Regions from separate parts of the Exiguobacterium sp. JMULE1 genome, predicted to be linked through region 2. Evidence: riboswitches for the same ligand, from Rfam matches in the RefSeq annotation. Region 2 holds a riboswitch; each other region holds the start of a gene.

Region 1 (4,736 bases), 2.6 Mb from region 2:
CAATCAAAACCGCCGATCGTCGCCTTTCCACCGTCCGCAGCCAGTAGTCCCATCAGATGTCGGAGTGTCGTTGATTTTCCAGATCCGTTTGGTCCGATGAAACCGAATATCGTCCCCGGATCAACTGTAAAACTGACATCGAATATTCCACGCCCCGGTGCAAACTCTTTCGTGACATGCTCTAAACGGATCATCATCCGACCTCCTTATCTTTTATTTCTTTCCTCACTGTATTCATACCCGTTTTGAAGCAGTTTGTTCGGATCAAAGCGATAGATGACGAACCGCTCGTCATGATTTTTTTCATAGAGGTCTCGTAATCGAATCTCATCGACTTGCTCGAATACGGTATGACGCTCCAGGTACTCCCGGTATTCATCGGTCGGGTAATACAAGATGAGATCAACCGAACGCGGGGAACGTTCGACCGAACTTAAAATGTGATCAATCACTTTCATGAAAATTTGTGAAGAGAATGGATTGAAGAAATAAAACTTATTCGTCTCATCCGGAATGGCATACTGCTCGGCATACGTCTGTTCAAATCGCAAACTTCCGGAACGCCGCTTCCGTCGACTTTGGTAGTTCGCCATATTCCGGAGTGCGTCCTCGTAAAATTGTCCGTTCATCTCGATTCCGATGACGGAACAATCGAATCGGTCGTGTAAGTAAAAGTTCAAACGCCCTTTCCCACACCCGAAATCAATGACCGTGTCCTGTTTTTGAAACAAATACGTTTCGCATAATTCGTCTAGTGCCGCATAAGGCGTTGGTTCATATCGATTGTAGTGACTAAACACACCATAGAGGTGTTGCATCTCAATGGTCTCGATTCGTAATCGTTGATCGTATTCCTGTTCATTCATTGTCGTTTGTTCCTTCTTTCCGGCATTCTTGCCTTCATCGTACTATACTGAAGAAGTACGTTACTCGTTTTTTGAAAGGGGATTTTATGATGATCGTCGTTACGAACCGGATTAAAGTCAAAAAAGGGATGGCTGCAGCTCTCGCTCCTCGTTTTACGCGTCCAAGTGGACTTGATACGATGGACGGATTCATCCGCGTCGAGGTCTTATTGACGCAAAACATCGAAGAACATGATGAAATGAACGTCAACATGTATTGGGAAGACATGAAGAGTTTTCAAGCATGGCGGGAGAGTGACGATTTCAAAGCGTCACATAGTCGACCTGCGAGTAGTGAGGCAGGAGAATCGCCAATGCTCGGCAGCGAGATTCTGACATATGAAGTTGCTTCGGTCAAAGAACGCGCATGATGCACGAAAAGGACTCGTCTCGAGTCCTTTTTTATATACCTATACACAAATAGTGAAAGGGTGTAATTGTCTCAAATGGTATTATTTGTTATTATAGTGCCAATACAGAGAGAGAGGGTTCTTCATGAATTCATTAACTATATTTGAACAAGCCATTCGTAGCTTACCTGATGATCGTACGTTACGACGTGATGAATTATGGACGGACGATTTTTTATTGCAACAGGAGAACGAGCTGACCGTCTATTACTCTCCGATTGGCGAATATGTCAATACTGAAGCAAAAGTCGTCATCATCGGGATCACACCAGGTTTTGAACAGATGCGAATCGCTTTCGAAGAAGCAACGGATGCCCTCCATCATGGGGCTTCACTAGAAGGGACGGCACGCATCGTCAAATATACAGCAAGCTTTGCTGGAACGATGCGACGTAATCTCGTCCAGATGCTTGATACACTCGAGCTTCCAGCATTACTCGGAATTGAGACGGCTACTAGCTTATTCCATCAACATCAGAAATTATTGCATCCAACATCACTGTTAAAGCAACCCGTCTTTTATCGCGAAAAGAATTACTCGGGTCATCAACCGAAAATTAGTCGTAGTCCTTTATTGAGGCACTACGCGGAAGAACACTTCGTCGCTGAGATCAATCAGTTACAAAAACCAGCGTTATTAATTCCACTCGGTCGGGTCGTCGAGACGCAAGTCCGTGGATTGATTCAGGATGGACGAATCGAACAACATCAGCTTCTTTCCAACTTCCCCCATCCATCTGGCGCGAACGGTCATCGAAAAAAACAATTCGAAGAAAACCAAGCCTATTTGATGAAACAGCTCATTCAACATTTTGCCGAATGAGCAACTTTGTCTTAAATTATCAGAATATATGGTTGAATCTTTTTTGAAATACGTGATAAAGTGTCCATAAGAACAGAATATGACTATTCTATCGATGAGGTAGAGGCGCGATTTCAATCAGTACTTGGTCCGAGGATGACAACGAAGACGACTACAGGAAAGGTGACATCGCCGAAATGACAGTATGCGTCGAGCATACCGTCGTTGGTCGATTCGGGAAATACCCGATCGATTGCCATACATAACAGTTGTATGGAGCGCTCCAATTCGGCTAAGAAAGACGCATCCAGCGAGGGTGTCGGCTTTGTTGCCGGTGCCCTTGCTTTTTTTGTGCCGCGGGGTCTCATCTTTAAGCCATTTTTAAAGAGGAGGATATTTTTCATGGTCAACTATTCAGATTCCATTATTGCCCTTGTACCTGCTTTACTAGCTATCTTATTAGCCATCTTTACCCGAAAGGTCGTTCTTTCGTTAGGTGTCGGCATTCTCGTCGGTGCCCTGTTACTTCACCGTTTTAACCCGATCGATACGGTAACCTATCTCGGCAAGAATATCTTTAGCCTCTTTTGGGCGGATGGTGCCTTGAACGAGTGGAACGTTTTATTACTTGTTTTCTTGTTATTGCTCGGTGTCCTTTCCACATTAATTCAAACATCTGGTGGCGCTCGCGCCTTCGGTGAATGGGCTTCTACACACGTCAAGACAGCGCGTGGTGCACGCTTAGTCGCCTTCGGTCTCGGTATCTTGATTTTCATCGATGATTACTTCAACAGTCTCGCTGTCGGCAATGTCAGTCGTCCGCTAACGGATCGCCGTGGTGTCTCACGTGCGAAGCTTGCCTATTTGATTGACTCAACAGCTGCGCCTGTTTGTGTCATCAGTCCGCTTTCGAGTTGGGGCGCATTCATCATTTCCATCATCGCCGGTATCTTAACGACGCACTCGATTACGGATTACTCAGCGTTTAGTGCTTTCATGATGATCGTTCCAATGAACTTCTATGCGATTTTCGCGTTACTTTTAACACTTTACATCGCTTACTCTGGCGTCTCTGTCGGACCGATGAAACAGCATGAACGCCGCGCTGCGAATGGTGAACTTTTTGATGCGTCAAAAGGAACACCGATGGGGATGGCAAAAGAGGTCAACGAACATACGAACGGAAAAGTCCGGGATCTCGTCGTTCCGATCGTCGTTCTCGTCATTGCTACGATCAGTGCGTTACTCGGGACAGGTGCTCAGGCACTTGCAGCCGACAACCGTCCGTTTACTTTAATTGGAGCATTTGAGGCAACAGACGTCACACGCTCACTTGTCGCAGGTGTCGTCATCAGTTTAATCGTCGCTTTCTTGATGCTGATCGGACGAAAAATTCCGGGTCGCGATTACCGTGCAAGCATCGTCGCTGGTATGCGTTCGATGTGGCCAGCAGTCGTGATTCTATTATTTGCTTGGACGATCATCGCTGTTATTGGTGATATGAAAACAGGCGATTATCTCGCAAGCTTCATCAGCAACTCGATTTCTGCTTCGTACTTGCCGTTCTTATTATTCTTGATTGCCGGCTTGATGGCATTCTCGACAGGAACAAGTTGGGGCACATTCGGGATCATGTTGCCAATCGGTGCGGATCTCGTCATGGCTGTCGATGCCTCACTCTTATTACCGACGCTTGCTGCTGTTCTTGCTGGATCTGTCTTCGGTGACCATTGTTCACCGATTTCCGATACGACGATCCTCAGTTCGACAGGGGCTGGATCCCATCATATCGATCACGTTACGACACAGTTACCGTATGCGCTAGTCGGTGCCGTCACTGCGGCAGTAGGTTATTTAGTCATCGGTTTCACGGAGTCTTCGGTCTTCGGTTTCATCGGAGCTCTTGTCACATTCGTACTCTTCGTCGTCGTCTTGAACGTTCTCTCGAAAAAAGGCGAAACTGCTTCGGATTTACAAACGGATTGATGAAATGAAAAAGGGACTGACTCAAAAAAGAATGACGCGTCTTTTCACGCCCTTTCCTCAGGCGAGACACAAGCCTGTTTTCCTGCTTAAATGAAGCAGGAAAACGGATCTCATTCGTCTCTGACAGCGCATAAATGCGCTTTTCCTGTAGGAGTGGCGTGTGACGCGCCATTCTTTTTGTTACGAGATAAGGGTGGCAGATCATCATTCTGCCACCCTTATCTTTGTAGAGACCAACTTTGAGTCAGCCCCTTTTTTCGACTTCATGTCATGTCTTATACCATAAGTTCACACACATCATTCGCGAACGCTACCGGATCCTCGAGTGGAAGCCCTTCGACAAGTAATGCTTGTTGATACATCAGTTTGGTATAGCGCTCGAATTTCGAACGATCGTTTTGATACGCTGCTTCAAGAGATTGGAACACCGCGTGTGACGGATTCAATTCAAGAATCTTGACCGCTTCTACCCCTTCGTTATTCGGCATCGCCTTCAAGATTTTCTCCATCTCGATCGAGACGGCGCCGTCCGTCGCAAAACAGACGGGATGCGATTTTAGACGCGTTGATGCTTTGACTTCCTTGACTTGTCCACTTAACACTTCCTGCATTGCTTGGAACATCTCCGCTTGT
Region 2 (4,736 bases):
GATTTACATCTATGGATGGAACAACATGTTGAGGCGTTGACGACAGCATTACGCGAGCTCCAGTCGGTCATCACGGAACAAGCGGAGCAACATATCGAGACGGTCATGCCAGGGTATACGCATTTGCAACGGGCACAACCGATCTCGCTTGCGCATCACTTGCTCGCTTATTTCTGGATGTTCGAACGTGATGTCGAACGGTTGACGGATAATCAAAAACGAATTCGGAAATCACCGCTCGGGGCAGGTGCGCTCGCGGGGACGACATTCCCGATCAATCGTTTCCGGTCTGCTGAGTTGCTCGGTTTTGAGTCGGTCTATCCAAACAGTCTTGATGCTGTCTCGGACCGTGATTTCGTCATCGAATACCTCGGGATCGCTTCGACCGTCATGATGCATCTCTCGCGCTTTTGTGAAGAAATCATCATCTGGGCGTCGCAAGAATTTAGCTTTATCGAGTTATCCGATGCCTTCTCAACAGGATCGAGCATGATGCCACAAAAGAAAAATCCTGATTTCGCTGAGTTGATTCGTGGAAAAACGGGGCGCGTCTACGGTAACCTGATGGGCTTCTTGACGACGATGAAGGCATTACCACTCGCTTACAATAAAGACATGCAAGAGGATAAGGAAGGGGTCTTCGATACAGCAGATACCGTTCTCCAATCCGTTCAAATCTTCACTGGAATGATTGAATCTGCGACGTTTAAGACCGAAGCGCTCAAGAAGGCGACAATGCAAGACTTCTCGAATGCAACGGAACTCGCCGACTACCTTGTGACGAAAGGCATACCATTCCGGGAAGCGCACGAAATCGTCGGCAAAGCCGTCCTTTACTGTGTGCAGAACGGTTGTTTCCTGAAGGATTTGAATCTCGAGACGTATCAAACCTTCCATCCGGATATCACGGAAGACGTCTATCCGCTCCTCGATCCGGTTCAAGCAGTGGCACGCCGGACAAGCTACGGCGGAACAGGGTTTGCTGCCGTGTCGGAGCAACTCGAACTCGCGAAACAGCATCTTGCGAATTGACGGATTTTGAAAAAAATCAGTCAAATGACTGGATTTAACAAAAGATGTCTGCTATAACTGTAACTAACAACCGACAGATAGAGGCGCGGATGACATGAGTAGTATCATTCTTGAAGGCAAGCATGCCGAATGATGTGAAAGGGGAAGTCCGCCGAAGTGAACGAGAAGATGCTTCTTCTCATTTGCTGGTACAACGGTTAAGATCCGTTGTACTGCCGAAACCGATGTTTCGGAGCGCTATCTTACGTAAAAGAACGAATGACTTTGTCTTCGTTTGTCCGATCGTGATAACGACGGGCCGTAGGAACGCTCCTACCGGCCCGTCGTTTTTTTCTGTATCGGGACAAAGGAGATAGGATTGTGACAACTGTACTTAAATTTGGTGGAAGCTCGGTTGCGACTGTCGAACAGATTCAGTCTATTGCGAATTATTTGAAGAGTCGCGCAGCCGAAGGTGAAAAACTTGTCGTCGTCGTTTCAGCGATGGGCAAGATGACAGATTCTTTGATTGCTCAGGCGCAAGCCATCACAGATCGCCCCGAGCGCCGAGAACTCGATCGTCTGCTTGCCATCGGAGAAGAACAGACGATTTCATTACTCAGCATCGCCCTCAACTCACTCGGCGTCAAAGCGTTATCGCAAACAGGCGCTCAAGCGGGAATCAGTACGATGGGATTGCATACGAAAAGTAAGATCAAACAGATTGATGGAAATCTATTACGACAAAAACTCGAAACATACGATGTCGTCATCGTCGCTGGATTCCAAGGTGTCAACGAACTCGGTGATGTCACGACGCTCGGACGTGGTGGATCGGATACAACGGCTGTTGCCCTTGCGGCAGTCCTTGATAAACGGTGTGAAATCTACACGGATGTCGACGGTGTCTATACGGCTGATCCACGAATCCATGCTGCTGCTCAACCGATTCCGCACATCTCATATGATGAGATGATGGAGATGAGCGCCCTCGGGTCGAAGGTCATGGAAATGCGGAGTGTCGAACTAGGAAAAAAATACGGCGTACACATCTTCGTCGGGAAAACACTTGAATCGAAAAGGGGAACATGGATCATGGAAGCGACGGAAACAATGGAACAAAAAGCGGTGACGAGTGTCAGTGTGACGAAGAACGTCTTGACGGTATCAATCAAACACGTACCGCAAACGAATGCAGCAGTAGCCGATATCTTCGAACTGTTATCCAATCGCCACGTCAACATCGACATGATCAGTCAAACGACGTTCGACAGTGACATTTTCTTATCGTTCTCATGTCCACTCGATGAGGAAGAGTTCCTCGATGAAGCATTGAAAGACATCATGGATCGCTTCACGACAGTCAAGGTCGATCGCCATAATCAACACGCAAAATTATCTGTCGTCGGAATCGGGATGCGGGATGCAACAGGTGTCGCTTCGAAGTTGTTCGCAATCTTCCGAGCAGAGAACATCCCGTTCTATCAAGTCACGACATCAGAAATCAGCATCTCGTACACGATTGCACAAGCAGACATTGAACGGACGGTTGCAGCGATTGCAAACGCGTTCGAGTTATAAGGAGGAAAACAGGATGTATCATGTAGCCGTCATTGGAGCAACCGGCGCCGTCGGTCAAAAAATGTTACAAGTCCTAGCAGAACTGGACTTCCCGGTCAGCCGCCTGTCCGCTTACGCTTCTGCTCGTTCAGCAGGGAACACGGTACAGTTCAAGGGAGAAGATATTACGATCCAAGCGCTGACGCCAAATATCACAGAAGACGGGATCGATGTCGCGTTGTTCGCAGCAGGCGGAACGATCAGTGAGCAATATGCCCCGTTACTAGCTGAAAACGGAACACTCGTCGTTGATAATTCAAGTGCTTTCCGGATGCAGGAGACGATTCCGCTCGTCGTGCCAGAAGTCAATCCGCAAGCGATTCAAGCGACGGACCGCTTGATCGCAAATCCGAACTGTTCGACCATTCAATCCGTCGTCGCTTTAGCACCGCTCCAGTCACTGGGATTCGAACGGATCAACTATACGACGTATCAGGCCGTATCTGGTTCTGGTCAAAAAGGAATCGAGGATCTGGCACGTGGAGCACGCGGAGAAGAGCCCGTCAATTATCCGCATCCGATTCACGATAACATCTTGCCGCATATCGATGTATTCCTTGAGAACGGCTATACGAAAGAAGAGCAGAAGATGATTGATGAAACACGGAAAATCTTCAATCTTCCAGCATTACCTGTCAGTGCTACATGTGTCCGGGTTCCAGTCACGAATTCTCACTCGGTTGCAATCAACGTCACGTTTACACAACCGACGACGGTTGCAGCGATCCGTGAAGCACTTGAAAACGCACCGGGCGTCGTCCTCATCGATGATGTCGCGAATACGCGTTATCCGATGCCACTTGACGCGAGTGGGACGGACGATGTCTATGTCGGACGAATTCGACAAGATGATAGTCTCGCGAATACGTTCCATCTCTGGTGTGTAGCCGACAACATTCGAAAAGGTGCCGCCTCGAATGCCGTACAAGTCGCACGCCAAGCCATCGAACAGTCGATTCATTCATAAAAAAGGAGGAGTTCTTCATGTTCAAAGGAGCAGGTACAGCGCTCGTCACACCATTTAATGAAGCAGGCGAGTTGGATCTACACGTATTCGAACGCTTGATCGAGCAACAACTCGCAGCAGGAATTCAGGCGCTTGTCGTCGGAGGAACGACAGGAGAAGGATCGACACTGACGAACACGGAATTCGAACAACTACTGACGACTGCCGTTCAAATCACGGCAGGACGAGTACCAGTCATTGCCGGAACGGGTTCGAACAACACGGCAGCAACAATCGAGAAGACGTTACTCGCAGAGCGCCTCGGTGCGGACGCAGCGATGCTCGTCACACCGTACTACAATAAAACATCGCAAGCGGGTCTCGTCGCACATTTCACGGCGGTCGCTGATGCAACCGAATTACCAATCATGCTGTACAACGTTCCGTCGCGGACAGGAGTTGCGATCGCAGTCGAAACAGCAGTGACGTTAGCACGTCATCCACGAATCCAAGCCTTTAAGGAAGCGAGTGGAGATGTCAGCTTCATGGGTGAACTGATGGCGGCGATTCCTGAAGACTTCGCGGTCTTCTGTGGAAATGATGATCAAATCCTGCCGTACATGGCATGGGGCGCACAAGGCGTCATCTCAGTTCTTTCGAACCCGTACCCAGCAGAGACACAAGCACTTGCTGAGGCGTTACTAGCGCAAGATCTCGTCACGGCACGCCGGATTCAGGCAGACTTGTTACCGGTCATCGGTGCCTTGTTCAGTGATGTCAATCCGATTCCAGTTAAAGCATCGCTTGAAGAACTCGGCTTTGCTGTCGGTGCGCCACGCTTGCCGCTCGTCCGTCAATCGGAAGCGGGGCACGCCCACTTACTCGAAACTATGCGGGCTTACAAAGGGGTGGTTCGATGAAACTCGCGTTACACGGTTATGGGGCGACAGGACAATACGTCGTCGAACTCGCACCACAAAGTGTCGTAGCGATCGTTGACCGGACGAAGTCATCCGATACGATCGCTTCATATGCCGAGCTAACGGAGATGTCAGAAACGGTCGATGCGATCATCGACTTCTCGCATCCGAGTTTGCTACCGGATCTGCTCGCATATGGACTGGCGACAAAAACACCACTTGTCATCGCGACGACTGGT
Region 3 (4,736 bases), 310 kb from region 2:
AATTATTCTATCAGACGATGCTCGTTCAAGGACCGATCAAAACGTTCATCTCTCGTTTTCTCGATACATTGAAAGAGAATTATCGAATTGTGTTTCGACCGCAAATCACAGAAGAAGCTACGTTCGTCGATCGGGACTTATTATTAAACTATGTCATTGGTGGACAGTTGGGATTGTTGATTTCGTGGTTACGAAACGGTCGACCGTATTCATCAGAATACATGGCAGAACAATTAAGTCGGATGATTGTCTTTGGAACGGTTGAAAGCATCGGTTTTCCTAAAGAGACGGAATGAAGACGTAAAAGAAAAGACACTCCCCTACGGAAGTGTCCCATTAGTTTAAGCTTGTCGGAATGCAAGTTCTTTCGTATAGATCGTACTCCGGTTCCGTCCGCTTTCTTTTGAGTAATACAACGCTTTATCTGCCTGTTGTAATGCTTCAAGTGACGTATGCGAACCACTGGAATGGGAAATCCCAAGTGAGATCGTGATTTGCAGATCAGGTACATCTGCTGTCGGGAACAGGTTACGTGCGACCGTCAGCCGAGCTAGTTCTGCTATTTTTTGCGCTTCTTTCGCTGAAGTACTTGGTAAGATGATTAAAAATTCTTCACCACCGTACCGTCCGACGAGGTCGTCTGGACGCGTTAAGGAAGCGAGAGTCATGCCGAGTTGGCGTAACACATCATCGCCCGCATCATGACCATATGTATCATTGACATGCTTGAAGAAATCGATATCGATGAGTACAAGCGAATAGCCTTGGTCGGTCGAACCGACAAGCGAAAGCGAGTCATCCAGACGACGACGATTGGCGAGCCCTGTCAAAGCATCCGTCATGGCGAGTTTCTGCTGATACTGGATGTTTTCGAAGTGACGGCGTAATTCCGTCAGTAATCGATAAGCGACAAAGCCAGCTAATAAATTAAAGAAGACGTACGCAATCGAGATTTTAAAGAATGTCGACCAGCTGTTCGTCAGGATGTAGATGGCGGGCAACGAATAGAGAATACCGACCAACACCATAAGCTGAAAATGACGCATCGAGACATGGATGAATCGACGAATGATCCCAATCGTCGTGATGAACAAGACGATGATCAGCGTCGATAAATAAAATCCTTCCATTTGATCAACTGGTGTTAAAAAGTAACGTGTCCCGATGATCATTGCACCAGCAACGATGGCGCTTGGGAAACCACCGATCAGCATGGCGATTGCGACAGGAACGATACGTAAATCAACACGGGCGACGTCGATTTGAATCCCGTTAAACATCAATAAAACCGCAATCAGACCAGAGACTGCTCCGAGTATAAGTCGAATGCTCCATTTGGAGTTCAATGAAATACGCGGTTGATTCCGAAACGGTAAGAACAAGAGAGTAATCGTTGTGAACAGTAGACAAAAGTTAATGATGAATTGATTCATGATGGCCAACAAATCCTCCCAACTCCCCCAGCTAACAGATTTCCATATATATACTTCCAGTATACTCAAGTAGATAACGGTTAGACATAGAGAAATCTTTAGACAAAATAGAAAAAACGGTAGAAAATCTACCGTTTTTAAGAAGATGAAGTAAGAGTATCCTCATCCATCGTCTGTAAAATTTTATCAAAGACACGAATCATCGTTTCGAGCTCTTCTTCCGTCAATGTACCGAAGCGATCTTGTAAATAGTTTTTCCGAACGATTTCGAGATCTCGAAATGCACGTTCCCCGTCCTCCGTCAAAGCGAGGACGATCGAACGACGATCTTCCGTCGAACGTGTCCGTGTGACGTATCCTTGTTTATACAGCTTATCCGTTAAAGCAGTGACTTGACTCGTCGCGAGCTCAAATTGTTCCGCGAGAAGCGTCGGGCGCTGAGGCCCATTTTCAGAAAGGCTTCGTAAGATGAAAAATTCACTCCGGGTCGCCGTTCCTTCAAATAGCCGGTTAAGTTCACGTCGCAGGGTACGAAGAATGACACGCATTTGTTCTTCGAGTCGATAAGTTAGCAAATCACGTTCCTGTGGCATGCAAGCAGCATCCTTTCTCTCAGTGGACTTCTACCATTTAGTGTACTAAACATATCGGATTTTTACCATCTACTACCCCAGATTCGAAAAAGGCAATTGACAATTTCGTGGCGTTTTGTGTAATATGGCGTAGTAATAACTAACTTAATTCAGTTCTCACTCAACCAGTGGGATGGAGGTTGCAGTTCTTAAGAGTACGGTTACGGATGTCGTCAAGCGACAGATGAAGTGACCTGAAAGGAAGAATTGCCGAAATCAATCATCGCTTTGAAGATGATCGATTGGGATTAGATCGAATAGGTCTAATACTGTCACAAGTCGGGTATCACTTACTTGTGGAGAGCTATCTTTCACGACGGTAGAATGAGGCGCATCCATTTTATTATGTTGCGTTCTCATCTTCCATCTGGAAGATGAGGACGCTTTTTGTTTTTTTCATTCAAAAAGTGTCCTCTCAAAAAATCTAAACAGAGAGAAGCGAACGAAATGAACAATCTAGATGTAAAACAAACAACAGATTCGACAGCAGAAGGATTAAAACGTGGATTACAAGCCCGTCATATGTCGATGATCGCCATCGGTGGGGCAATCGGAACAGGACTCTTCATTGCGTCCGGTGCTTCCGTCGCAGCAGCAGGACCAGGTGGGGCGCTCCTATCGTATGCAATCGTTGGTCTGATGGTCTACTTCCTCATGACAAGTCTTGGTGAAATGGCGGCGTACATGCCTGTCGCCGGATCCTTCTCGACATATGGAACGAAATTCGTCGATCCATCATTCGGCTTTGCACTTGGCTGGAACTACTGGTACAACTGGGCAGTCACGATCGCAGTCGAGCTCGTCGCAGCACAAATCGTCATGACGTATTGGTTCCCGGACGTTCCTGGATTTTATTTCAGTGCTTTGTTCCTCTTACTCATGATTGGCTTGAACTACTTCTCCGTTAAAGGATTCGGAGAAGCGGAGTATTGGTTCGCGATGATTAAAGTCGTTACCGTCATCGTCTTCTTAGTCGTCGGTGTTGCGATGATTTTCGGTGTCTTTACATCGGAGCCACCGGTTGGCTTTAAAAACTTTGCTCTTGGCGATGCGCCGTTCGTCGGTGGTATTCCTGCCGTCATCGGTATCATTCTCGTTGCCGGATTCAGTTTCCAAGGTACAGAACTGGTCGGGATTGCAGCGGGTGAATCGGAAGATCCGAAAAAGAATGTTCCAAAAGCAGTCAAACAAGTCTTCTGGCGCATCTTGCTTTTCTACGTCTTCGCGATTTTTGTCATCGGAATGCTCATTCCGTATACAAGTCCGAACTTGGTTTCGAATGACATTACGGACGTAGCGGTGAGTCCGTTTACGCTCGTCTTTGAAAAAGCAGGTCTTGCGTTCTCAGCAGCACTCATGAACGCCGTCATCTTGACGTCTGTTCTATCTGCCGGAAACTCAGGTATGTATGCTTCGACACGGATGCTGTACACACTGGCGCGTCAAGGGGATGCACCGAAGTTATTCGCAAAAGTATCGAAAAACGGTGTACCGCGTAACGCTTTGCTCGCAACAGGAGCAGTCGGTGCCCTCTGTTTCTTGACGTCGATGTTTGGTGGACAAGTCTACTTGTGGTTACTCAATGCTTCCGGGATGACAGGATTCATCGCATGGCTCGGGATTGCGATCAGTCACTATCGTTTCCGTAAAGGATTCGTTGCACAAGGTCACTCGTTGAAAGACTTACCATATGTTGCACCAGCGTTCCCGTTCGGTCCGCTGTTCGCATTCGGTCTTTGTTTCCTCGTCATCGTCGGTCAAAACTATGCCGCATTCCTCGCTGATCAAATTGATTGGGTCGGAATTGCCGCAACGTATGTTGGTATTCCATTATTCCTTGCTTTCTGGTTAGGACATAAATTCAAAAACCGGACGTCAATCGTTCGTTATGACGAGATGGACTTCCCAGAACATCCACGTCAATCATAATCAGTGAGCCACCTTCAAATGAAGGTGGCTTTTTAGATGTCGCTTCAAGTAAGATGAAAGAAAAACAGGAGGCGATCTTCGTGAATTACTGGTACCACTTTAAGCGTGCCTTCTTACCGATCGCATTATTGCTTGTGACGCTAGCCTTATACCAAATGATTTATCGTTTGAATAACATCTGGTATTCGCTTGGAGGACTTCTCCTTGTCTTTGCGGCGATTTACTTCGTCATGCGTCGTCTAAAAGCGAACCCAGAGGATTGAATGAGCAGGAAAGTCGAGTCCATTCTCTGAACGCGGTAAAATAGACACATACAGAGGAGGGGAAGATAGATGGCAAAAGCAATATTTGCAGGTGGTTGTTTCTGGTGCATGGTCAAGCCATTCCATAAATATGATGGGGTAGAGCAGGTCATTTCAGGATATACCGGTGGTCATACAGAGAACCCGACTTATAAAGAGGTCTGTTCGGAAACGACAGGTCACTTGGAGGCGGTTGAAGTCACGTACGATCCGTCCGTCATTACGTACGAAGAATTACTCGAGATCTTCTGGCGTCAAATCGATCCGACAGATGGTGGAGGTCAATTCAATGACCGTGGTGAATCATACCAACCGGCTATCTTTTATGTCGATGAAGCACAGCGTGAAGCAGCTGAACGTTCGAAAGCAGCGCTTGACGCATCAGGACGCTTCTCGCGTCCAGTCGCGGTAGAGATTCGTCCAGAAAAGCCGTTTTGGCC

The links. A riboswitch is a leader RNA that binds a small molecule or an ion and turns the genes downstream of it on or off. The one in region 2 is predicted to bind lysine.
Region 1: it holds a riboswitch for lysine, as region 2 does, so the genes downstream of both, EXW93_RS15810 (Na+/H+ antiporter NhaC family protein) here and EXW93_RS02380 (aspartate kinase) in region 2, are expected to answer to the same signal.
Region 3: it holds a riboswitch for lysine, as region 2 does, so the genes downstream of both, EXW93_RS00890 (amino acid permease) here and EXW93_RS02380 (aspartate kinase) in region 2, are expected to answer to the same signal.

The regions. Positions count from the first base shown of each region.
Region 1 covers NZ_SGWC01000002.1:3,008,136-3,012,871, forward strand. Annotated here, with positions in the region: gene EXW93_RS15790 (ABC transporter ATP-binding protein) at 1-194, opposite strand, end outside; gene EXW93_RS15795 (SAM-dependent methyltransferase) at 207-866, opposite strand; gene EXW93_RS15800 (heme oxygenase) at 956-1,276, shown strand; gene EXW93_RS15805 (uracil-DNA glycosylase family protein) at 1,401-2,138, shown strand; lysine riboswitch at 2,231-2,409, shown strand; gene EXW93_RS15810 (Na+/H+ antiporter NhaC family protein) at 2,520-4,103, shown strand; gene htpG (molecular chaperone HtpG) at 4,379-4,736, opposite strand, start outside.
Region 2 covers NZ_SGWC01000002.1:424,803-429,538, forward strand. Annotated here, with positions in the region: gene argH (argininosuccinate lyase) at 1-1,032, shown strand, start outside; lysine riboswitch at 1,103-1,280, shown strand; gene EXW93_RS02380 (aspartate kinase) at 1,393-2,592, shown strand; gene EXW93_RS02385 (aspartate-semialdehyde dehydrogenase) at 2,606-3,598, shown strand; gene dapA (4-hydroxy-tetrahydrodipicolinate synthase) at 3,616-4,497, shown strand; gene dapB (4-hydroxy-tetrahydrodipicolinate reductase) at 4,494-4,736, shown strand, end outside.
Region 3 covers NZ_SGWC01000002.1:111,236-115,971, forward strand. Annotated here, with positions in the region: gene EXW93_RS00875 (TetR/AcrR family transcriptional regulator) at 1-296, shown strand, start outside; gene EXW93_RS00880 (diguanylate cyclase) at 342-1,433, opposite strand; gene EXW93_RS00885 (MarR family winged helix-turn-helix transcriptional regulator) at 1,571-2,026, opposite strand; lysine riboswitch at 2,192-2,380, shown strand; gene EXW93_RS00890 (amino acid permease) at 2,513-3,994, shown strand; gene EXW93_RS00895 (hypothetical protein) at 4,075-4,257, shown strand; gene msrA (peptide-methionine (S)-S-oxide reductase MsrA) at 4,327-4,736, shown strand, end outside.